Regions from separate parts of the Mycobacterium simiae genome, predicted to be linked through region 1. Evidence: predicted binding sites of a transcription regulator. Region 1 holds the regulator's gene; each other region holds the start of a gene.
The links. The regulator LexA, encoded in region 1, represses DNA repair genes until DNA is damaged. The targets are predictions, from matches to a motif close to CGAACANNTGTTCG.
Positions count from the first base shown of each region.

Region 2: cofD (2-phospho-L-lactate transferase) is a predicted target of LexA. The motif match lies at 4,590-4,603, and genes of this name have one in related genera.
Region 3: ruvC (crossover junction endodeoxyribonuclease RuvC) is a predicted target of LexA. The motif match lies at 3,667-3,680, and genes of this name have one in related genera.

Region 1 is NZ_AP022568.1:553,041-560,262, forward strand. Features, by position in the region: gene G6N33_RS02500 (trypsin-like serine peptidase) at 1-157, opposite strand, end outside; gene G6N33_RS02505 (proteasome assembly chaperone family protein) at 366-1,337, shown strand; gene G6N33_RS02510 (alpha/beta fold hydrolase) at 1,379-2,410, shown strand; gene G6N33_RS02515 (PhzF family phenazine biosynthesis protein) at 2,444-3,127, shown strand; gene G6N33_RS02520 (peroxynitrite isomerase) at 3,144-3,626, opposite strand; gene nrdR (transcriptional regulator NrdR) at 3,630-4,094, opposite strand; gene G6N33_RS02530 (LysM peptidoglycan-binding domain-containing protein) at 4,244-4,705, opposite strand; gene lexA (transcriptional repressor LexA) at 5,008-5,709, shown strand; gene G6N33_RS02540 (sunset domain-containing protein) at 5,749-7,222, opposite strand, start outside.
Region 2 is NZ_AP022568.1:1,397,946-1,405,167, forward strand. Features, by position in the region: gene manA (mannose-6-phosphate isomerase, class I) at 1-511, opposite strand, end outside; gene G6N33_RS06420 (hypothetical protein) at 520-1,620, opposite strand; gene G6N33_RS06425 (phosphomannomutase/phosphoglucomutase) at 1,617-3,014, opposite strand; gene G6N33_RS06430 (DUF3499 domain-containing protein) at 3,081-3,542, opposite strand; gene G6N33_RS06435 (metallopeptidase family protein) at 3,715-4,137, shown strand; gene G6N33_RS06440 (WhiB family transcriptional regulator) at 4,154-4,519, opposite strand; gene cofD (2-phospho-L-lactate transferase) at 4,823-5,812, shown strand; gene G6N33_RS06450 (coenzyme F420-0:L-glutamate ligase) at 5,809-7,167, shown strand; gene G6N33_RS06455 (Eco57I restriction-modification methylase domain-containing protein) at 7,178-7,222, shown strand, end outside.
Region 3 is NZ_AP022568.1:448,815-456,036, reverse strand. Features, by position in the region: gene G6N33_RS01960 (YebC/PmpR family DNA-binding transcriptional regulator) at 1-370, shown strand, start outside; gene G6N33_RS01955 (polyamine aminopropyltransferase) at 389-1,984, opposite strand; gene G6N33_RS01950 (DUF4247 domain-containing protein) at 2,001-2,432, opposite strand; gene G6N33_RS01945 (DUF2617 family protein) at 2,429-2,935, opposite strand; gene G6N33_RS01940 (DUF4178 domain-containing protein) at 2,944-3,552, opposite strand; gene ruvC (crossover junction endodeoxyribonuclease RuvC) at 3,714-4,304, shown strand; gene ruvA (Holliday junction branch migration protein RuvA) at 4,301-4,915, shown strand; gene ruvB (Holliday junction branch migration DNA helicase RuvB) at 4,912-5,961, shown strand; gene G6N33_RS01920 (DUF1304 domain-containing protein) at 5,971-6,357, shown strand; gene G6N33_RS01915 (hypothetical protein) at 6,442-7,146, shown strand; gene car (carboxylic acid reductase) at 7,208-7,222, opposite strand, start outside.

The DNA.
Region 1 (7,222 bases):
CTGCCGGCGGATCGGGCTGGCCCAGATGCTGTACGGGTTTGCTAGTTTTCGGCGGCGGGGTGGTTTGCCCCGAACCGTGCAGCACCGGTCGGCCACACGACGCCAGCAGCGTCGCGAGGCCGACAATCGGGCAGAGCAGCAGCATCGAGACGCGCATCGGGTCCCATCATGCCTGACCGCGGCGGTGGAAGCCGAAGTCGGCGCCCGGCGCCGGGCCGGTAGATTTGCTGGCAGATCCGGTGCGCGCGGCAATATTCCGCCCGGATTACGTTCGTGCGTCAACCTGTTTCGGATATGGGTGCCCGACGATTCGGAGCAGACTGGTTAGGGCACCCTGGAGAACTCGGCGAGAGGAGGGGAACCCGGTGGCCGACGAACACAAGGACGACCTGTACTACGAGCCAGGGCAATCCGGCATCTACGAGCTGGAGTTTCCGGCGCCCCAGCTGGTGACGTCGGACGGACGTGGTCCGGTGCTGGTGCACGCGTTGGAAGGCTTCTCCGACGCCGGCCATGCGATACGGCTGGCCACGAACCACCTCAAAGCGGCCCTGGACACCGAGCTGGTCGCGTCCTTCGCGATCGACGAGCTGCTGGACTACCGCTCCCGGCGCCCGCTGATGACGTTCAAGACCGATCATTTCACCAACTACGACGACCCGGAGCTGAGCCTGTACGCGCTGCGCGACAGCGTCGGCACCCCGTTCCTATTGCTGGCCGGCTTGGAGCCCGACCTGAAATGGGAGCGTTTCATCACTGCGGTGCGGCTGCTGGCCGAGCGGCTGGGAGTGCGGCAAACGATCGGGCTGGGCACGGTGCCGATGGCGGTGCCGCACACCCGCCCGATCACGCTGACCGCGCACTCCAACAACCGCGACCTGATCGCCGATTTCCAGCCGTGGATCTCCGAGATTCAAGTCCCCGGCAGCGCATCGAATTTGCTGGAATACCGGATGGCTCAACATGGACACGAGGTGGTCGGTTTCACCGTCCACGTCCCGCACTACCTAACCCAGACCGACTACCCGGCCGCCGCGCAGGCGCTGCTCGAGCAGGTGGCCAAGACGGCGGCGCTGGATTTGCCGCTGTCGGCGTTGACTGAGGCGGCGGCGGAAATTCGGGCCAAAATCGACGAGCAGGTCCAGGCGAGCGCGGAGGTCGCTCAAGTGGTGGCCGCCCTCGAGCGCCAGTACGATGCCTTCATCGACGCTCAGGAGAACAGGTCGTTACTAACCCACGACGAGGACCTCCCCAGCGGCGACGAGCTAGGCGCCGAGTTTGAGCGTTTTCTGGCGCAGCAGGCGGAAAAGAAGCGCGACGACGGCGATCCGGCTTAAACGCCAACGCCTCAGCCGGCGCAGACAACAAGGGTGGCGAGATGACCGAGCGAAAGCGCAAGAGCAACCTGCGCCCGGTGCGGGAAGTGACCGCCCCCCGTCTGGAATTTCGCACCATCCACGGGTACAAGCGCGCGTTCCGCATCGCCGGCTCCGGGCCGGCGATCCTGCTGATCCACGGCATCGGCGACAACTCCACCACATGGAATACGGTGCAGGCCAAGCTCGCTCAGCGCTTCACGGTGATCGCCCCCGACCTGCTCGGACATGGCCGATCGGACAAGCCGCGCGCGGACTATTCGGTGGCCGGCTACGCCAACGGCATGCGCGATCTGCTGTCCGTGCTCGACATCGAGCGGGTGACCATCATCGGCCATTCCCTCGGCGGTGGTGTGGCGATGCAATTCGCCTATCAGTTCCCGCATCTGGTCGAGCGGCTGATTCTGGTCGCCGCCGGCGGTGTCACCAAGGACGTCAACGTCGCCTTCCGGCTGGCCTCCCTGCCGATGGGCAGCGAGGCGCTGGCGCTACTGCGGTTGCCCCTGGTGCTGCCGGCGGTACAGCTTGCCGGGCGGCTGGCAGGCCTGGCGATCGGTTCGACCGGGCTGGGCATGGACTTACCGAACGTGCTGCGCATCCTCGACGACCTGCCGGAACCGACGGCCTCCTCGGCGTTCAGCCGCACCCTGCGCGCCGTGGTGGATTGGCGCGGCCAGATCGTCACCTTCCTGGATCGATGTTATTTGGCCGAAGCCATTCCGGCGCAGATCATCTGGGGCACCAAGGACGTGGTGGTCCCGGTCCGGCACGCGTGGATGGCCCACGCCGCGATGCCCGGCTCGCGTCTGGAGATCTTCGAAGGTTCAGGCCATTTTCCCTTCCACGACGATCCCGCGCGCTTCATCGAAGTCGTACAGCGGTTCATCGACACCACCGCGCCGGCGGCATACGACCAGGAGGCGCTGCGCGCCTTGCTGCGTGCGGGCAGCGCTCAGCGCGCGGTCACCGGCTCGGATGACACACGCGTCGCGGTGCTCAACGCGATAGGTTCCGACGAGCGCAGCGCCACCTAATCTGCCGTGCGGCCGAGTCGATACAGTCGGCTCATGGGCATCGACGTCACGGTGTTGCGGGTCTTCACCGACCAAGACGGCAGATTCGGCAATCCGCTCGGCGTGGTGGATGCCAGCCAGGTGGCGCCCGCCGATCGCCAGCGATTGGCAAGCGAATTAGGGTATAGCGAAACAATATTCGTCAATCTGCCGATCGGTGGTTCGCCCACCGCACGCGCAGCCATCTATACGCCGCGCACCGAAATCCCGTTCGCCGGGCACCCCTGCGTCGGCGCGGCGTGGTTGCTGCGAGCCAACGGCACGCCGGTCAACACCCTTGCGGTGCCCGCCGGAATCGTGCAAGTGCATGACGACGGCGAGGTGGTGGCCGTCAGCGGTCGATCGGAATGGGCGCCGGAATTCGCCCTGCACGAATTCGACTCTGTCGATGACCTTCTGGCCCAGGATCCCGGCGAATATGCCGACAACACCGCGCATTATCTGTGGACATGGCTGGACCGGTCCGCCGGTGCGCTGCGCTCACGCATGTTCGCGGCCCATCTCGGCGTGCCCGAAGACGAGGCGACCGGCTCCGCGGCGATACGCATCACCGACCACCTCAGCCGCGACCTGAGCATCATCCAGGGCAAGGGCTCGTTACTGCAAACCACATGGAGCCCCGAGGGCTGGGTCCGCGTCGGTGGCCGGGTCGTCACCGACGGCGTGACACACCTGTAGGAAACCAGCGCGCGGGTCAGGGTTTGCGCCGCAGTACCGCGGCGAGATGATGCTGCAGGGGCTGACCGACCGCACCCATCCGCATCGAGTACGACAGTTCGTCGCCGTCGATGCGCAAGGAACGCTCCAGCGCGGAAACCTCTTTGGCGCTGGGTGTCAGCCCCACCGACGTGGTGGCCAGCTCGATATCGATCACACCGTCGCGCACCTGGTAGGAGCCGACTTCGATCTCGGTGACGCCGCTGGGGTGGGCAAGCACCAATTCGAGGCGACCGGGTTCGGGCACCCGCAGATAGCCGGTCTCGGCGTGCAGCGGCATGCCGTCGGCCACCGCCTTGGTCTTTTGCGCGTAGGCCAGAAACGGCTTGCCCACATGGGAGAACACCACCTCTTCGAGGTACTCGAAGGGCTGGATCGTCGGGTATTCACCCGCCCCACGGCCGGCCCAGGTGCCGAGCAGCGGCGCGAGCGCCTCGAGGTCCGGATGCAGGTCGGGCATCGATCAGCCGGGCGTCGATACCTTGCGGTGCTGACGCAGCGACGCGATCTCGCGTTCGAAATCCTCGGCCGAGGAAAAGGATCGGTACACCGACGCAAACCGCAGGTAGGCCACCTCGTCCAGATCGCGCAACGGCCCCAGGATCGCCAGGCCGACCTCGTGGCTAGGGACTTCGGGTGAGCCGGCGGCACGCACCGTGTCCTCGACCTGCTGGGCCAGCAGGTTCAGGGCGTCCTCGTCGACCTGGCGGCCCTGGCAGGCGCGGCGGACCCCCCGGATGACCTTTTCGCGGCTGAACGGCTCGGTAACGCCGCTACGTTTGACTACGGCCAAAACAGCGGTTTCCACGGTGGTGAACCGGCGCCCGCACTCCGGACATGATCTGCGGCGCCGAATGGCTTGGCCTTCATCGGTTTCGCGCGAATCGATCACCCGCGAGTCGGGATGGCGGCAGAACGGACAGTGCATGGGCCGCCGCTCCTTCGTTGTGCCAGCCTCTCGGCGAACACTCCGAGCGTACCCGGGTGCTCTGCCGCCCGGCCAATGCAGCTGCGGTACCCGCGCTCGCCGCGCGTCGAGCGTGGAGACGCTCTGGCGCGCAGCAGCTTTCGCCGGCGTCAGCCGACGGGCGCGATCAGCGTCTGGCCGGCGGCCAGCGCCGGGGAGCTGAGGTTGTTGAGTTGGCGGATGCGGTCGGCAACCTGGCGGACCGAGGCCGCCGGTGCCACCCGGTGCGCGAGGTCCTGCAGGGACTCGCCGGGCTCGACCTGCACGACCGACAGCCGATCCGGGACGGGAGCAGCTGCGTTGGCGGGTTCCCCGTTGGCGATCTGCCCGAGGTTGGCCATCAGGCCCAACCAGAGCGTGATGATCCCGGCCATCAACGCCAGGCCCAGCGTCGTCTTCACGGTGACCGGCCGCCGCCGGTGCGGCGCCATGGACATCGTGACGCCCGTGCCGCGGTAGCGCATCGGCGCGCCGGCCGGCCGTTCGTGGCTGTAACGAGGACGTGCGACCAGCCCGTCGACGGGGCGTCGGACGCCGCCGGTGCGCGGTGTGACTGTGTGCATGAGCGTCATGTGCGTTCCTCCGGTCGACTAAATCCTCGCTCGTGTGTTCGACACTATCGCTCGTGTGTTCGAACTCCGAACATTTGAGCGAAGCGTGTCGCACGAGCAAAACGCTAGGGCACGCCACCGACAAGTTCCGCTGGCCGCTACCACTGACATGAGCCCCAAATACCCGATCCGATCGAGAGTTACACCATTGTTATTCGCGAGGTGATGCGATTTATTCCCGCGTCGCTTCCGGGCCGGCAGACCCCGACACGCCAGTCGAACACATGTTTGATTATCGACCGGCGGGCGGCTACATTCGTCCCATGAGCGACAGCAACGACCCCGCCGCAGCCGGCCCCGCAGATCGGTTGCAATCCGTGGATTCATCGCTTACCCAGCGGCAGCGCACCATCCTCAACGTCATCCGGGAATCGGTGACCAGCCGCGGATACCCGCCGAGTATCAGGGAGATCGGCGACGCCGTCGGCCTGACGTCGACTTCCTCGGTGGCTCATCAGCTGCGCACCCTGGAACGCAAAGGTTATCTGCGCCGCGACCCCAACCGCCCGCGCGCGGTGGATGTGCGCGGCGCCGACGACGGCGCGCCTGCCGCGCCGGTCACCGAGGTCGCCGGCTCCGACACGTTGCCGGAACCCACGTTCGTGCCCGTGCTCGGGCGCATCGCGGCCGGTGGACCGATCCTGGCCGAAGAGGCCGTCGAGGACGTCTTCCCACTCCCCCGCGAGCTGGTCGGCGAGGGCACGCTGTTTCTGCTCAAAGTGGTCGGCGACTCGATGGTCGAGGCCGCGATCTGCGACGGCGACTGGGTGGTGGTGCGACAGCAGAATGTCGCCGACAACGGCGACATCGTCGCCGCGATGCTCGACGGCGAAGCGACCGTCAAGACGTTCAAGCGGGCCAACGGCCAGGTGTGGTTGATGCCGCACAACCCCGCGTTCGACCCCATTCCCGGCAACGAGGCGACCGTGCTCGGCAAGGTCGTCACCGTGATCCGCAAGGTGTAGCGACGAAGCTGCGCTGCCGACCCGACCCTAATCGGCGCGCTAGTCGGCTTTCGTGAAGCCGTTGACCAGCGCGGCCTCCTCGCTAGACAGCCAGATTTCGGCGAGGGTGTCGTGGTAGAGATCGCTGTCCGGCGTGTAGTACAACCCGAAGCGGGCGCTGGCCTTGATGGGGTAACCGTCGGGCATTTCGTACGGATCGTCGAGCGGCATGTGGATGGTGGGCCGCCCAGCCGGCCCCAGGGCCGGCGCGAAGTCGGCATCGTCGTCGGCGGCCGCGTGTCGCCCGCTTCTCGACGCCGCCGCGCCGCGCGCGCCCTCGACATCCGGAGGCGTGTGCCGCACCGCGACGTCCGGATATTCGGGTTCCGCCGCCTCCTCCTCGGCGATCGGATAACCCGGCTCGGGATACGCGGCATCCTCGTCGGCGACGGCCGGATACCCGGCCTCGGCAATAGCATCCGGATCGGCGACGTCGAGGTATTCGGTGCCGGTGCCGTGCGGATAGGCGCCCTCCGGGACGACAACTTCCTGGGCCACGTCCGGATAGCCGGCGTCCGGGGGCTCGTCGTCGTAGCCCGCCTCCCGCAGATCCTGCGCCGACACCTTGGGGATGGAATCGGTGTCGACCGTGTCCGGGTCGCGCTCGTCGGCCTCCGCCCCCGTCCACTGCCCCTCCGCTTCGGGCGACGAGCGATCGTCGTAACCCACGGCAAGTCCACCATCATCGTCCGGCTCGGCCGTTTCTGGTGAGTGCGGCCACCGAACCCGCGGCGCGTCGGCGGTCGGGCCACCTGGGTGGTCCTGTCGGTGCACGTCACCGTAGGACAGGTGCTCGGTTGTGGCGTCGGTGTATTCGGGCGGGTAATCCGATTCCCAACGCGGTTCGCCGGCGTCGTCGTAACCGCCCACATCGGCATCGCGGTCGAAACCGTAGGGGGCGGCGGCCTTACGTTCGGCGCGGTTGCGTCGCCACCGCAATGCCATGAACACCGCCAGCAGCACCAAGACCAGCAGCGGGACCAGCGCCAGCAGATACCACCAGTTGAAGGTGTACCAATTCTTGGCGTGCGGCGCCGCCACCGAACTGCTCGGCTGGTTCTGGCCGGACACCTGCAGACCGGACAACAACGGAGCCAGATTGGCCGGATCGGTGGAGAAGGTGTTCTTCGCGCGGTTCCACGAGATCTTGCCGCCGGTGAACTTCTGCGAGATCACGTCGCCGTCGACGGTCTGATCGGCGACCGGCGCGCCCAGCTTCCCGGTCGGGCCGCGCAACTTGTCCCAGGCGGCCTTCATCGCGCCGCGCACGACGAACGCACCGTGGTCAGAGGTCCAGAAGATCACCGGCTTGTCGGCCGCGGAGAACGTGACGATGCGGCTGTTCGGCCCGACGCCGCCGTCGGACTCGTTGGTGATGGGGAAACCCAGGTCGCTGCTGACCGGGCCGCCGAGCGATTCGTACTTCGCCAGGATGTTGCTCTCGACGGCGTTCGCACCGGTCGCCGGGGTGAAG
Region 2 (7,222 bases), 840 kb from region 1:
CGATGTAGGGATCGAGGTCGGTCACGGCCAGCGCGCGCAGCAGGTCGATGGTGCGGGCGGACTGACGAAAACCGGCGAGCGCCTCGAATGAGTGAAGTGCCACCAACAGTTCGGGCTTGTGCGAGGTGTCGCGGTAGTTGCGGACCGGCGAGTTGACCGGGATGCCCAGCTTCTCCTCGCGCAGGTAGCCCTCGATGGCCTGCTCGGCGCTCGGATGTGCCTGCAACGACAACGGTTCGTCGGCTGCGAGCACCTTGACCAGGAACGGCAGCACGTCGCCGAATCTGTCACGTGAGGCGGAGCCGAGCTGCCCCTCCGGGTCGGCGGTCACCGCCTCGAGCAACGAGACGTCGCCCGTCTCGGTTTCCAACCAGGCCGGGTCACCCGGATGCGCGCCGAACCACAGCTCGGCCTCCGGGTGGGCCGCGGGGACGGGACGCCCGGTGAATTCGGCGATGTCGGTCCGCGACCCCCAGGCGTACGTGCGCACCACACCGCGAAGCAATTCCACTTGTCTATCTATCCCCGTACCAGTCTCAAATAAACGGCTGCCATTTCCAGCCGAACGGCCAATACTGCCAGTTGCTGCTCGGCGGGCCCGGCTCCGCCCGGCTCGCGGTCAGCGGCCAGACCCTCCGTGGTGCCGGGTTCCTCGGGCACGTCTTCGGCCGTGACCAGGTAGACGTCGTCGAGTCCGGCGACTCGTGCGGCAGCCACGGTCCGATCCCCGGTCAGCGTCAGGGCGAGCACCCGCAGCCGTTGCGGCAGCGGTCCGTCGATCTCCTCGTCGTGGAACAAGGCATCCACCGACGACGGACCGTCACCGACCGCCGATTCGCGCAGCGCCAGCACCGCATCGGCCAGCCCCGTCGCGGCGACCACCTGATGCGCAAGGCGCAGCAGCACCGAGCTGCCGTGCCGGGCCAGCGCCAGCGTCGCCGCGTCGTCACCGGCCAGTGCGACTTGGTGATTGAGGAGGCGCGAGGCCAAGGTCTTGGCCGGGTTGGTGAACAGCTCCCGGCCCGCGCTGTTACGCAGCGCTTCGGCGTCCAGTTCGTCGGCCAGTGCCGGGATGTCGATGTCCAGCCGAGGGTCCACCGCCTGCAGCGTGGCCAGGCCGGCGGCCAGGTATCGACACAGGCCGAACTCGTCGGGAAGCCACAGCCGCGGCGCCAGCACCGCGGCCCGGCCGGCCGTGGCATCCCGCAACGGGCCTTCGTACGGGGCGACGACGACGACCCGTGCGCCGCGGCGCACCCCGGTCGCGGCGGCACTGACCAAAGCCGGATCGCCGGGGTCGTCACCGGCGATGACCAACACGTCCAGTGCCCCAACCCAGGGCGGGGCCTCGGAGAGCATTGCGATCGGTGCCGCCGCCGCGCCGCCCTGCGTCGCGGCCAACACGGCGCCGGCCGTCTCGGCCGTCCCGCGGCCGGCCACCCAGATCACGCTGCGGGGTCGGTCTTCGGTGCGCAACGAGTTCAGGTCGCCTTCCTCGGCGGCCGCGGCAACGGCGCGCACCTGTGCGCCCGCCGATGACGCGGCCCTTAGCGAGCCTTGTCGATCGGCGGCGAGTAAGCCGTCGGTGTCTTCGAAATCGATCGCCCGGGTGGCGTTCACGGCACGCTCTCGTCCGCCCGCACTTGCGCGGTGATCTCGGCACTGATGTGGGCGATCATCGCCTCCACGTCTTCGGCGGTGCGCCCCTCCGCGTTGAGCCGCAGCAACGGCTCGGTGTTGGAGGTACGCAGATTGAACCAGCTGCCGTTGCCCAAATCCACTGTCACCCCGTCCATGTGATCGATGGAGTGGATGCGGCTACCGAAGGACCTCAACACCGCGTCCACGCATAGTGCGGCGTCGTCTACCCGGAAGTTGAGTTCACCGGAGGACTCGTAGCGCTGGTAGTCCGCGGTCAGCTCCGACAGCGGCCGGTCCTGCTCGCCCAGGGCGGCCAGCACGTATAGCGCCGCCAGCATGCCCGAGTCGGCGCCCCAGAAGTCACGGAAATAGTAGTGTGCCGAATGCTCGCCGCCGAAGATCGCGCCGGTCTCGGCCATCAGCGCCTTGATATAGGAGTGCCCGACCCGCGACCGCAGCGGTGTGCCGCCGCGCTCGGCGACCAGTTCGGGCACCGCTCGCGAGGTGATCAAATTGTGGATGACGGTAGCACCGATCTCCCGGCCCAGTTCGCGGGCGGCCACCAGGCTCGTCACCGTCGACGGGGACACCGGCAGGCCGCGCTCGTCGACCACGAAGCAGCGGTCGGCGTCGCCGTCGAAAGCCAACCCGATGTCGGCCCCGGACTCACGCACATAGCGCTGCAAGTCCAGCAGATTGGCCGGATCCAGCGGGTTGGCCTCGTGATTGGGGAACGAACCGTCCAGCTCGAAATACAACGGCAACAAGGTGATCGAGTCGATCGTGCCCAGCACCGCCGGTGCGGTGTGGCCGGCCATGCCGTTGCCGGCGTCCACCGCTACCCGCAGCGGACGCAGTCCGGCGGTCTGCACCAGCGAACGCAGAAACGCGCCGTAGTCGGCGAGCACGTCGCGGTCGGTGACGGTCCCGCGGTCGCCGTCATAGGTTGCGACTCCGGTGATCAGATCCTCGGTGATGACCTTCAGCCCGCTGTCCGCTCCGACGGGTTTCGCGCCGGCCCGGCAGAGCTTGATGCCGTTGTAGGCGGCGGGATTGTGGCTGGCGGTGAACATCGCGCCGGGGCAGTCCAGCAAACCGGAGGCGAAATACAGCTGATCGGTAGACGCCAGCCCGATCCGCACGACGTCTAGGCCTTGTCCGGTGACGCCGGTGGCGAAGGCGGCCGCCAGCGACGGCGAACTGTCCCGCATGTCGTGACCGATCGCCACGCGGGTCGCGCCTTCCCCGCGCATCAGCGCGGCGAACGCGGCGCCGACATCGGCGACCAGCGACTCGTCGATCTCTTCGCCGACCAGTCCGCGAACGTCATACGCCTTGATGACTCGGTGGACGGTCGCCGCGGGCCGAGACATGCGGGGCCTCCTGACGCCGGGGAATGATTGGCCTTTTAGCGTCAGCCTATCGGCCCCGGCGTCGTGCTAGTCCGAAGGATCGGGCAACACCCGAAGATGACCGCGCCGGCGTCCGGACCGTTTCTCGGGTGCGGCGTACACGGTGCTGCTCGGCGCAGTGGCCTGGGTGCCGGTGGGATGGAGATGGGGATCGGGGGCAAAGCCGTTCAACGGTGTGCCGGTCGCGCCGGCGTACGGCAGCGCCCCCTGACCCGAGCCGCGTTCGCGCACCGCGTCGGCCAGGGCGACCAAGTCGTCCTCGTCGGGATTGGTGGGCTCGTAGTTGAGCGGCCCAGCGTGGCGGACCAGATCCCACCCGCGGGGTGCGGTGATTCGGCCCGCGTGACCGACGCACAAGTCCCACGAATGCGGTTCGCGCGCGGTCGCCAGCGGTCCTACGACCGCCGTCGAGTCCGAGTACACGAACGTCAAAGTCGCCACGGCGTAATGCGGGCACCCGGGCCGACAGCAGCGACGGGGAACGTTCACGTCCGAAAGGCTATCGTGCGGAAACGCCGCCGAAGCGCGGACACGCGCAACCGCTCGGGCCGCGATGTCCAACCGTTACCATCGGCGCGTGGGCGATTGGCGCAGTTTCCCGCGCAACGGACGACCGGCGGGCCGCGCGGCTGCACACCGGGCAACTCGGCGCGGCCGCGATATGCGCGGTCCTTTGCTGCCGCCGACGGTGCCGGGATGGCGCAGCCGGGCCGAGCGTTTCGACATGGCGGTGCTGGAGGCCTACGAGCCGATCGAGCGGCGGTGGCAGTCGCGGGTGTCCGACCTCGATGTGGCGGTCGATGAGATTCCGCGGATCGCCGCGAAGGATCCGGACAGCGTGCAGTGGCCACCGGAGGTGGTGGCCGACGGGCCGATCGCGTTAGCTCGGTTGATCCCGGCCGGTGTGGATGTGCGCGGCAACGCAACACGAGCGCGAATTGTGTTGTTTCGTAAGCCCATTGAGCGGCGCGCTAAAGATTCGGTCGAACTCGGCGAGTTATTGCATGAAATACTGGTGGCCCAGGTGGCGATCTATCTCGACGTCGAACCTACCGTCATCGACCCGACGATCGACGACGAATAACACAAATACTCAGTGCTCAGATGATGCCGCGCTTGAGGCGGCGGCGCTCCCGCTCGGAGAGTCCACCCCAGATGCCGAAGCGCTCGTCATGGGCCAGCGCGTACTCGAGGCATTCATGGCGTACCTCGCACCCCAGGCAGATCTTCTTGGCCTCGCGGGTGGACCCGCCCTTCTCCGGGAAGAAGGCCTCGGGATCGGTCTGCGCGCACAGGGCACGGTCCTGCCATTGGTCGGGGGTGGGCTCCGGCAACGGCTCGGGCTCGAATGCGGCTGGCGCGTCAGGAACCACGGTCAAGTGCGGCCGGATGATTGGGGCCGGCGCGGAGCTGATCGTGGCGCGCTCAGTGCTAGGTATGACGCCCCGTAGGTGTTCGTAAGACATGCGTCGTACGCCTCCTCAGCTTCATTTTGGGAGAGTGGATGACTTCCGCTGTTCTGATGTGACAGACATTCGAACAAGTGATCGAATCTCGGTCTGCGACACCGGAACCGGCCGGCCAACCGGGAAATGACACTGATGTGATTAGACACGGGTTAATCTGCCGGGTCAAGCGTTACGGCGATTTTCCATACCATCTCGTGATCAATTTCCGGCGTTTCTGTTATCGCGAGCCGTCGGCGTGTTCATCACAACCTTCATCACAACAACCCGGCCCACTGTGACCGAACGGTACTGTCGTCCGGTGTGAAGGTCACCGTTCTGGTCGGCGGAGTCGGCGGCGCCCGGTTTCTGCTGGGTGTTCAACAGTTCCTCGGTCTGGGTCAGTTCGCCACCGACGAACAAGATTCCGGCCACGAGCTGACCGCGGTGGTGAACATCGGCGACGATGCCTGGATCCATGGAGTTCGGGTTTGTCCGGACTTGGACACTTGCATGTATACCTTAGGTGGAGGTGTCGATCCCGAGCGGGGGTGGGGGCACCGCAACGAAACCTGGCACGCCAAAGAGGAATTGGCGCGTTACGGGGTGCAGCCGGATTGGTTCCAACTCGGTGATCGGGATTTGGGCACGCACTTGGTACGCACCCAGATGCTCAACGCCGGCTACCCGCTGTCGCAGATCACCACCGCGCTGTGCGACCGGTGGCGGCCCGGCGCGCAGTTGGTGCCCGCCAGCGACGACCGCTGCGAAACGCATGTGGTGATCACCGATCCCGCCGACGACAGCCGCCGCGCGATCCACTTCCAGGAGTGGTGGGTGCGCTATCGAGCCAAGGTGCCGACCCACAGCTTCGCGTTCGTTGGCGCCGAAACGGCCAGCGCCACAACCGAAGCGGTGCAGGCCATCGGCGAAGCCGACATCATCATGCTGGCGCCGTCGAATCCAGTGGTGAGCGTCGGCGCGATCCTGGCCGTGCCCGGTATTCGCGGCGCGCTGCGGGCGGCGGCAGCTCCCGTCGTCGGCTATTCGCCGATCATCGGCGGAAAGCCGTTGCGCGGCATGGCGGATGCCTGCCTCGAGGTGATCGGCGTGGAATCCACCGCCGAGGCCGTGGGCCGGCATTTCGGCGCCCGCGCCGGCACCGGCATCCTGGACTGCTGGTTGATCCACGAGGGCGACGTTGCCGACATCGACGGCGTCGCGGTGCGCGCGGTGCCGCTGTTGATGAGCGATCCGCACGCGACGGCACAGATGGTGCGCGCCGGACTCGATGTTGCGGGTGTGGCGGCGTGACCGGTCCGCGAGAGCATGGCACCGCCGCGGCGATCGAGATCCTGCCCGTCACCGGACTCCCCGAGTTCCGTCCCGGCGACGATCTCGCTGCGGCGGTGGCGGCGGGTGCGCCGTGGCTGCGCGACGGCGACGTCGTGGTGGTCACCAGCAAGGTGGTCTCCAAATGCGAGGGCCGGCTGGTGGCGGCGCCTGAGGACCCGGACGAACGCGACGCGCTCCGGCGCAAGCTGGTCGACGCCGAGGCGGTACGGGTGCTGGCCCGCAAGGGCCGCACGCTGATCACCGAGAACCGGCTGGGATTGATTCAGGCCGCCGCCGGGGTGGACGGATCCAACGTCGGCCGAACCGAACTCGCGCTGCTGCCGATTGACCCGGACGGCAGCGCCGCCCGCCTGCGGGCCGCGCTGCGCGAGCAGCTCGGCGTCAACGTCGCGGTGGTGCTCACCGACACGATGGGCCGGGCCTGGCGCAACGGTCAGATCGACGCGGCGATCGGCGCTTCCGGTTTGGCTGTGCTGCATGGATATTCGGGTGCGGTCGACGAGCACGGCAATGAACTGGTGGTCACCGAGATCGCGGTGGCCGATGAAGTGGCGGCGGCGGCCGATCTGGTCAAAGGGAAGCTGACCGCCATGCCGGTGGCCGTGGTGCGGGGGCTCAACGTCGCCGACGACGGCAGCACCGCCCGCCAGCTGCTGCGGCCCGGTGCCGAGGATCTGTTCTGGCTGGGCACCGCCGAAGCCATCGACATGGGCCGCCGGCAGGCGCAGCTGTTGCGCAAATCGGTGCGCCAGTTCAGCCGGGAGCCGGTGCCGCCGGAGCTGATCGAGGCGGCCGTCGCCGAGGCACTCACCGCACCCGCGCCCCACCACACCCGGCCGGTGCGGTTCATCTGGTTGCACACCCAGGCCACCCGAACGCGGCTGCTCGATCGCATGAAGGACAAGTGGCGTAGCGACCTTTCCGGCGACGGCAAGCCCACCGACGCGATCGACCGGCGGGTGGCACGCGGTCAGATCCTCTACGACGCACCCGAAGTGGTCATCCCGTTCTTAGTGCCCGACGGCGCGCATTCCTATCCCGACGCCGCACGCACCGCGGCCGAGCACACCATGTTCACGGTCGCGGTCGGTGCGGCCGTGCAGGCGTTGCTGGTCGCTCTGGCCGTGCGGGGCGTAGGCAGTTGCTGGATCGGCTCGACGATCTTCGCCGCCGACCTGGTGCGCGACGAACTCGGCCTACGGCCCGATTGGGAGCCGTTGGGCGCCATCGCGATCGGATACGCCTCCGAAGAAGCGCGCGCCGACGGCCTACGCAATCCCGTGAATCCTGGGGATCTGCTGATCCGCAAGTAATACTGACCCGGTGAAGAGGTTCGCGGGCAAGGCGGCCGCCTCGGCCGACAAGGTC
Region 3 (7,222 bases), 100 kb from region 1:
CTCGGTGTCCTACCTGTTCACCCGCAAGGGCGTCGTCACGCTGGAAAAAAACGGCCTGAGCGAAGACGACGTCTTGGCCGCCGTCCTGGACGCCGGCGCCGAGGACGTCAACGACCTAGGGGAGAGCTTCGAGATCATCTCCGAGCCGACCGACCTGGTCGCGGTGCGCACCGCGCTGCAGGACGCCGGCATCGACTACGAGTCCGCTGAGGCCAGCTTCCAACCCTCGGTCAGCGTGCCGGTCGACGTGGACGGTGCCCGAAAGGTGTTCAAGCTCGTCGACGCGCTGGAGGACAGCGACGACGTGCAAAACGTCTGGACCAATGTCGACCTGTCCGACGAGGTCCTGGCCGCCCTAGAAGAAGACTGAGCCCAGGAGTAGGCCGCGTCAGTCGTACCCGTGGTGCATGTCCTCGACAATGCGCGGGTTGTCCAGCGTTGACGGTTCCAGTGGACGCGGCGCAATGTCGTCGGAGAACACCGTCGCGGCCTGCAGGACCCGCGAGTTGAGGTAGCGCAGCGGCGGCGCGTCGGCGGGCATGGAGGGCACCGGCGCGGGCGCCGCCCGACCGGCCGGCGCGGGGCTGGCCAGCACGAAGCCCCAGTCGCCGAATGTGGGCACGTGCACGTGGTAGGGCGTGACGGCGTAGCCCGCGGAACGAATCGTCGACACCGTGCGCCAGAATGCAGTCGGCGTGGAAAACGGACTGCCCGCCTGCACCACGACCAACCCTGCTGGCGAAAGCGCCTGCGCGACAAGGGAATAGAACTCGATCGAATACAGCCGGCCGAGAACCGGGGTGTCCGGGTCAGGCAGGTCGACGATGACGGCGTCGAAACCACCTGACGGGCGCAGCTCCGGGTGGCCGACGCGCAGCCAGCGCATCGCGTCGTCGATCACGACGGCGACCCGCGGGTTGTCCAGCGCCGCGGCATTGGCGTCGCGCAGCGTCGTGCGCGCGACTTCGATCACCGCGGGATCCAGCTCCACCTGGACGATCCTTTCGATCCCGTTCTGCCGCAGCAGTTCTCGTGCCGCCAGACCGTCGCCGCCGCCCAGTACGAGCACCGATCGGGCGCCCCTGCCCAGCGCGGGGTAGACCAGGCTCTCGGTGTAGCGGTATTCGTCGCGGGTGGAGAACTGCAACCCGCCGTCGAGGTACAACCGGGTGTCGTTGCCGCGGCGGGTGACCACGATCTCCTGATAGGCGGTGTGCCGGTAGGCGATGATCGGGTCGGCGTAAAGACGTTGCCGGCTGGTCGTTTCGATGTCGTGCGCGTTCACGAGCAGCACGATCAACAGCCCCAGGGCAGCGGCCAGCGCGGCCAGCGCCGTCGCCAGCTGCGGCAGCGAGATGACGTGCCGCAGCAAAAACGTCGCCACGATGGCGGCCGCCACCAGGTTGATGACGCCGGTGGCCGCCGCGCCGCGGATCATCCCGAGGTGCGGCAGCAGGGCGAACGGCCAGACCAACCCGCCGACCAGCGCGCCCAGGTAGTCGGCCGCGGTGAGGTTGGCCAAGGTGCGGCCGGCGTCGGTCGCCCCCGAGGTGCGACCGCGCTGCAGCAGCGTCATCAGCAGCGGCACCTCGGCGCCGACCAGGCCACCGATCAGCGCCGTACCCACCGCCAGCACCCAGGTCGAACCGACCGCTCCGTCCAGAAACGCATATACGGCGTACAACGCCGCCGCGGACAACCCGCCGACGACGCCCAGCAGCGCCTCGACCGCGACGAAGACGATGCCCGCACGCCCCAGCAGCGGCTTGACCACCAGGGCGCCCATCCCCAGGGCGGCGATGTAGCCCGCGACGATCAGGGAGGTTGCGACGATGCCGCCGCCGTTCAGGCTCGCCGAGAGCGTCAGCAGCGCCAATTCGTAGATGATGCCGCACGCCGCACACGCCGCGACGGCCGCGAGCAGCACGGCCCGCCACCGTGTCGACGGCCGCACCGGGCCGACCGCCTGCTGCCGGGTCGTCACATCGTTGCCTCCCTTGCTATTTGGTTCCGCCCGGACCGCCGGGACTGCCGCCGGATCCGCTGGACGGTGCGCCCGGCGTGAAGCCAGGTCCGAGATAGATGAACGAGCCGTGGTTGTATCCGGCGTTGAGACTTTCGACGCGGATGCTGCACGGGTGAGCGCCGTCGGGGCCGACGATCACGATGTTGTTGCTGTAGCGCAGGTAGTCGTTGCCGCCGGCACTGGCGCGCGCCTCGGGTTCCTGATACTCGGCGAGCGTGTCGGCGATATGGTCGGGCGATCCGCTGCAGAGGTATCGCGTGCCGTTGGCGTCATGGGCGTACTCGTGGTAGTGGCTCGCGATGTAGGACCCGACGTCCTTCTGCAACAAGATGATCCCGAGGATCAGCGATATCACCGAGGCCGCGGCCAGACCGCCGGCAAGCCAGAGCAGTTGCCTGCCCGTCACGGTCGCCACCGGCTGGCCGTGTGGACCACCTCGCCGCCGACGGGATTGCGCGGGTACAGATGCCACGTCTGCCAGCGCCAGCCGGTGCCGTCGGGTGCGGCGGCCAGCACGGTCAGCGCGGCGTCGTCACCGGGGAAGGTGCCGCCGAGCCAACCGATTTCGGTTCGGCAGCGCTCACGCAGCTCGCTTGCCAGCCGGCGAAACGACGTCTCGTCGTGGCTGCCGGTGTGCGAATGCAGGCGGTAGCCCGACGCCTCGGCGTGCTCGGGCAGCGTTGCGGCGTCGCTGCCCGCGGCGCAGGAAACCTGCTCGGAAAAGCTGCTGGCCGCATGCTCGATGGTCACCAGATGCGAGGCGCCCAACACGCCGAGGCGCAGCACGCCGCCGCCGGGATGGTGCAGCACATGGCTGGCCAGCAGCGGCGGGGCGGGCGCGTTGAGCGCGAGTCCGAGCTTGCTGCCGGACACGTCGGCCGGGGCCACGGCGAGCTGGTAGAGCGGCACCGCGCGTCCTACGGCGCGGCCGGCGGCGCGGGGTAGACGGTGAGCTCACCCGGGGACACGGGCTTGCCGATCGAGATCTCCCAGGGCGTGTCGGGGGCCCAGCGCTCGAAGGACAGCAGCACCGTCTCATCGGCGTTGGCGCAGTCGACGAACTCCATCTCGCCGCCGGCCGGTAGGCCCGTCGTGCCCTCGGTGGTGTACGAGGCCTTGCCGCGCTCGGACTCCCGAAACGTCGTGCCGTCTACCACGGCCGGGTCGCCGGGCTGCAACGTCAGGTCCTTGCGGGTGACCCACATGACCAGCTCTAGCCGGCCGTCGTCGTATTCGACGCCGAACCAGGTCGGCAGGTCGCCGCCCTCCAGCAGGTGCTCCCACCACACGAATGGTCCCTGGCGGAAGGTCACCGACCCGCGCACCAGGTAATCGATGCCGGCGTAGCTGACGACGGCGCCCGGGCCCAATTGACGCGGCCCGAACTGCGGCATGGCGTCGAAGGCCATCGGATCGATGCGTCCCTGCGGCCGCGGGGCTTTCGAGAAGCGCCGCGACGCGATCAGCAAGACCACGATCGACGCGATGAACAGCACCGCGGCCAACACCACTAGCAGCGTTCCCACGACAGACCCTTCCGGCGCCGCGACGGCGGAGCAAACGTGGGCCTAAATTAACAGCTTTTGGCAGGGGCCGAGGCGTGTCCTGTTCGGCGCGGTCGGACGCGACCGTTACGCTATCGAACAGCTGTTCGGGACGTCGGTCTGCACGAAGTGGGAGTGGGAGCATGCGCGTGATGGGCATCGACCCCGGACTGACCCGATGCGGGTTGTCCGTGGTTGAGAGCGGCCGCGGGCGCAGGGTGGTGGCGTTGGACGTCGACGTGGTCCGCACCCCGTCGGATGCCGCGCTGCCCCAACGACTGCTGGCGATCAGCGATGCCGTCGAGCACTGGCTGGACACCCACCGGCCCGACGTGATCGCGATCGAGCGAGTGTTCTCGCAGCACAACGTGTCGACCGTGATGGGCACCGCCCAGGCCGGCGGCGTGATCGCGCTGGCGGCGGCGCGGCGCGGCATCGACGTCCACTTCCATACCCCCAGCGAGGTCAAGGCGGCGGTCACCGGCAACGGCGCCGCCGACAAGGCGCAGGTCACCGAGATGGTCACCAGAATCCTTACGCTGCAAGCCAAACCGACCCCCGCCGATGCGGCCGATGCGCTGGCGCTGGCCATCTGCCATTGCTGGCGGGCGCCGATGCTGGCCCGGATGGCGGCCGCCGAAGCGTTGGCCGCCCAACAACGCCGGGCCTATCGGGCGAAGCTGGCCGCCAAGACGGCCCAAGCCAAGGCCGCTCAGGCGGGAGCGCGACGATGATCTCCTCGGTACGCGGTGAGGTGCTCGAGGTGGCGCTCGATCACGTGGTGATCGAAGCCGCCGGCGTCGGCTACCGGGTGAACGCGACACCGTCGACGCTGGCGACGCTGCGGCAGGGAAGCGAGGCCCGGCTGATCACCGCGATGATCGTGCGCGAGGACTCGATGACGCTGTACGGGTTTCCCGACGGCGAGACCCGCGACCTGTTCCATACGTTGCTGTCGGTGTCCGGGGTGGGGCCGCGGCTGGCGATGGCGACGCTGGCGGTGCACGACGCCGCGACACTGTGCCAGGCGCTGGCCGACGGCGACGTCGCCGCGCTGACCCGGGTGCCCGGCATCGGCAAGCGCGGTGCCGAGCGCATGGTGCTGGAGTTGCGCGACAAGATTGCGCCGATGGGCGCGCCCGCGGCCGCGCCGGCGGGTGTGGGCCGCAACGGCCACGCGGTGCGCGGCCCCGTCGTCGAAGCTCTCGTCGGCCTGGGTTTCGCGGCCAAGCAGGCCGAGGAAGCCACCGACAGCGTGCTGGCCGCCAGCCGCGAAAACGGTGAGCAGGCAACGACTTCGGGCGCATTGCGGGCCGCGCTGTCGCTGCTGGGTAAGTCCAAATGAACGAGGACTTCGCCGACGATCATGCCGACCGTGACCTCTCGCCGGCGCTCACCGTCGGCGAGGGCGACATCGATGTCAGCCTGCGGCCCCGGTCGCTGCGGGAATTCATCGGACAGGCGCGGGTCCGCGAACAGCTGCAGCTGGTCATCGAGGGAGCCAAGAACCGCGGCGGCACACCGGATCACATCCTGCTGTCCGGACCGCCCGGGCTGGGCAAGACCTCGCTGGCGATGATCATCGCCGCCGAACTGGGGTCGTCGCTGCGGGTGACCTCGGGCCCGGCGCTGGAGCGCGCGGGGGATCTGGCCGCGATGCTGTCCAACCTGGTCGAACACGACGTCCTGTTTATCGACGAGATCCACCGCATCGCCCGGCCCGCCGAGGAGATGCTCTACCTCGCGATGGAGGACTTCCGGGTCGACGTCGTGGTCGGCAAAGGCCCCGGGGCCACGTCGATTCCGCTCGAAGTCGCGCCGTTCACGTTGGTCGGCGCAACCACCCGGTCGGGTGCCCTGACCGGACCGCTGCGGGACCGGTTCGGCTTCACCGCGCACATGGACTTCTACGAGCCCGCCGACCTGGAGCGGGTGCTGGCCCGATCCGCGGGAATCCTGGGCATTGAGCTGGGTGCCGAGGCCGGTGCCGAGATCGCGCGGCGCTCGCGGGGCACACCCCGCATCGCCAACCGCCTGCTGCGCCGGGTCCGCGATTTCGCCGAGGTGCGCGCCGACGGGGTGATCACCCGCGATGTCGCCAAGCAGGCGCTGGAGGTCTACGACGTCGACGAACTCGGGCTGGACCGGCTGGACCGGGCCGTGCTCTCGGCGCTGACCCGCAGTTTCGGCGGCGGCCCGGTCGGGGTTTCGACGCTCGCGGTCGCGGTCGGGGAGGAGGCGGCCACCGTCGAGGAGGTGTGCGAGCCGTTTCTGGTGCGGGCGGGCATGATCGCGCGGACACCGCGCGGCCGGGTAGCCACCGCACTGGCCTGGACGCATCTCGGTATGACGCCGCCATCCGGGGTTTCGCAGCCCGGCTTGTTCGACTAGGGAGGCACCATGATCACCGCCGGATTGGTATTCGCCGCGTTGGCGGCGCTGCTGCACGTCTACATCTTCACGATGGAATCACTGACCTGGACCTCGGATCGCACCCGCGCCACTTTCGGAACGACACCCGAGGAGGCCGAGATCACCCGCCTGCTCGCGTTCAATCAGGGCTTTTACAACCTATTCCTGGCCATCGTGACCGGAGTCGGAATCACCGCGCTCGCGCTGGGACACCGGTGGGTGGGTGCCGCACTCGTCTTCGCCGGCGTCGGATCCATGGCCGCGGCCGCGCTGGTGTTGGTGTCGTCGGCGCGGGACAAGGCCCGGGCCGCGGTGACGCAGGGACTTTTCCCGGTCATCTCGATCGTGCTGCTCATTTTTGGCCTCAACGCGTAACCTCGCGGCGCTCGGGGTTACTTCCGGTCGCCGCAGGGTACCCACGCCGTGCTGAAGTAGCCCGGCGCAAAAGAGGAGATAGCCATGAAGAACGCACGAGACGGCCATCCAGGCAGATTGTGGATGCCACGCTCCCGCGGTGCGGTGTGCGGGTTGGTGCTGATCGTCCTGGGTGCATGGGGTGCGTTGATTCCGTTCATCGGCCCGCATCTCAATTTCGCGTACACACCCGACCGAGACTGGGCGTGGAGCACCGCCCGCGGCTGGTTGGAGGTGCTGCCGGGTGCTCTGACCGCGCTGGGCGGCTTGCTGCTGATCTTTTCTGGTAACCGCATCACCGCGATCGTGGGCGGCTGGCTGGCGGTAATCTCCGGCGCGTGGTTCGTCGTCGGGCGTGACCTGGCGCCGGTGCTGGGGATCGGATCGGCCGGGGATCCGATCGCCGCCACCGACCGCAAGCGGGCCGCACTGGAAATCGCATACTTCTCCGGCCTGGGCGCGTTGATCGTTTTCGTCGGCGGCATCGCGCTCGCTCGCCTGGCGGTGCGCCTGGCCAGCGACATCGAGGCACTGGCGCGGGTGCGCTCGGCCACGGTGCCGGCCAGCGACGAGCCCGTCTACATGTCGGGGCTCCAGGAGCCACACCGTGAGGTCGAGCCCGACGCGCTGACCACCCCGCGCGTCGAACCGGCCGAAGGACACAAGACCGGCGGCTGGCGCCGGCATCGGGCCGACGCCGCACCCGGACAAGGCTCGTCGTACATGCGGTGGCCGCATCCCCAGCGCTGAGACCACATGAAAAAACCGATCGCCAGCCCCCAACTGGGCTGGCGATCGGTTTACCGCGGTCTCAGAGCACTCCGAG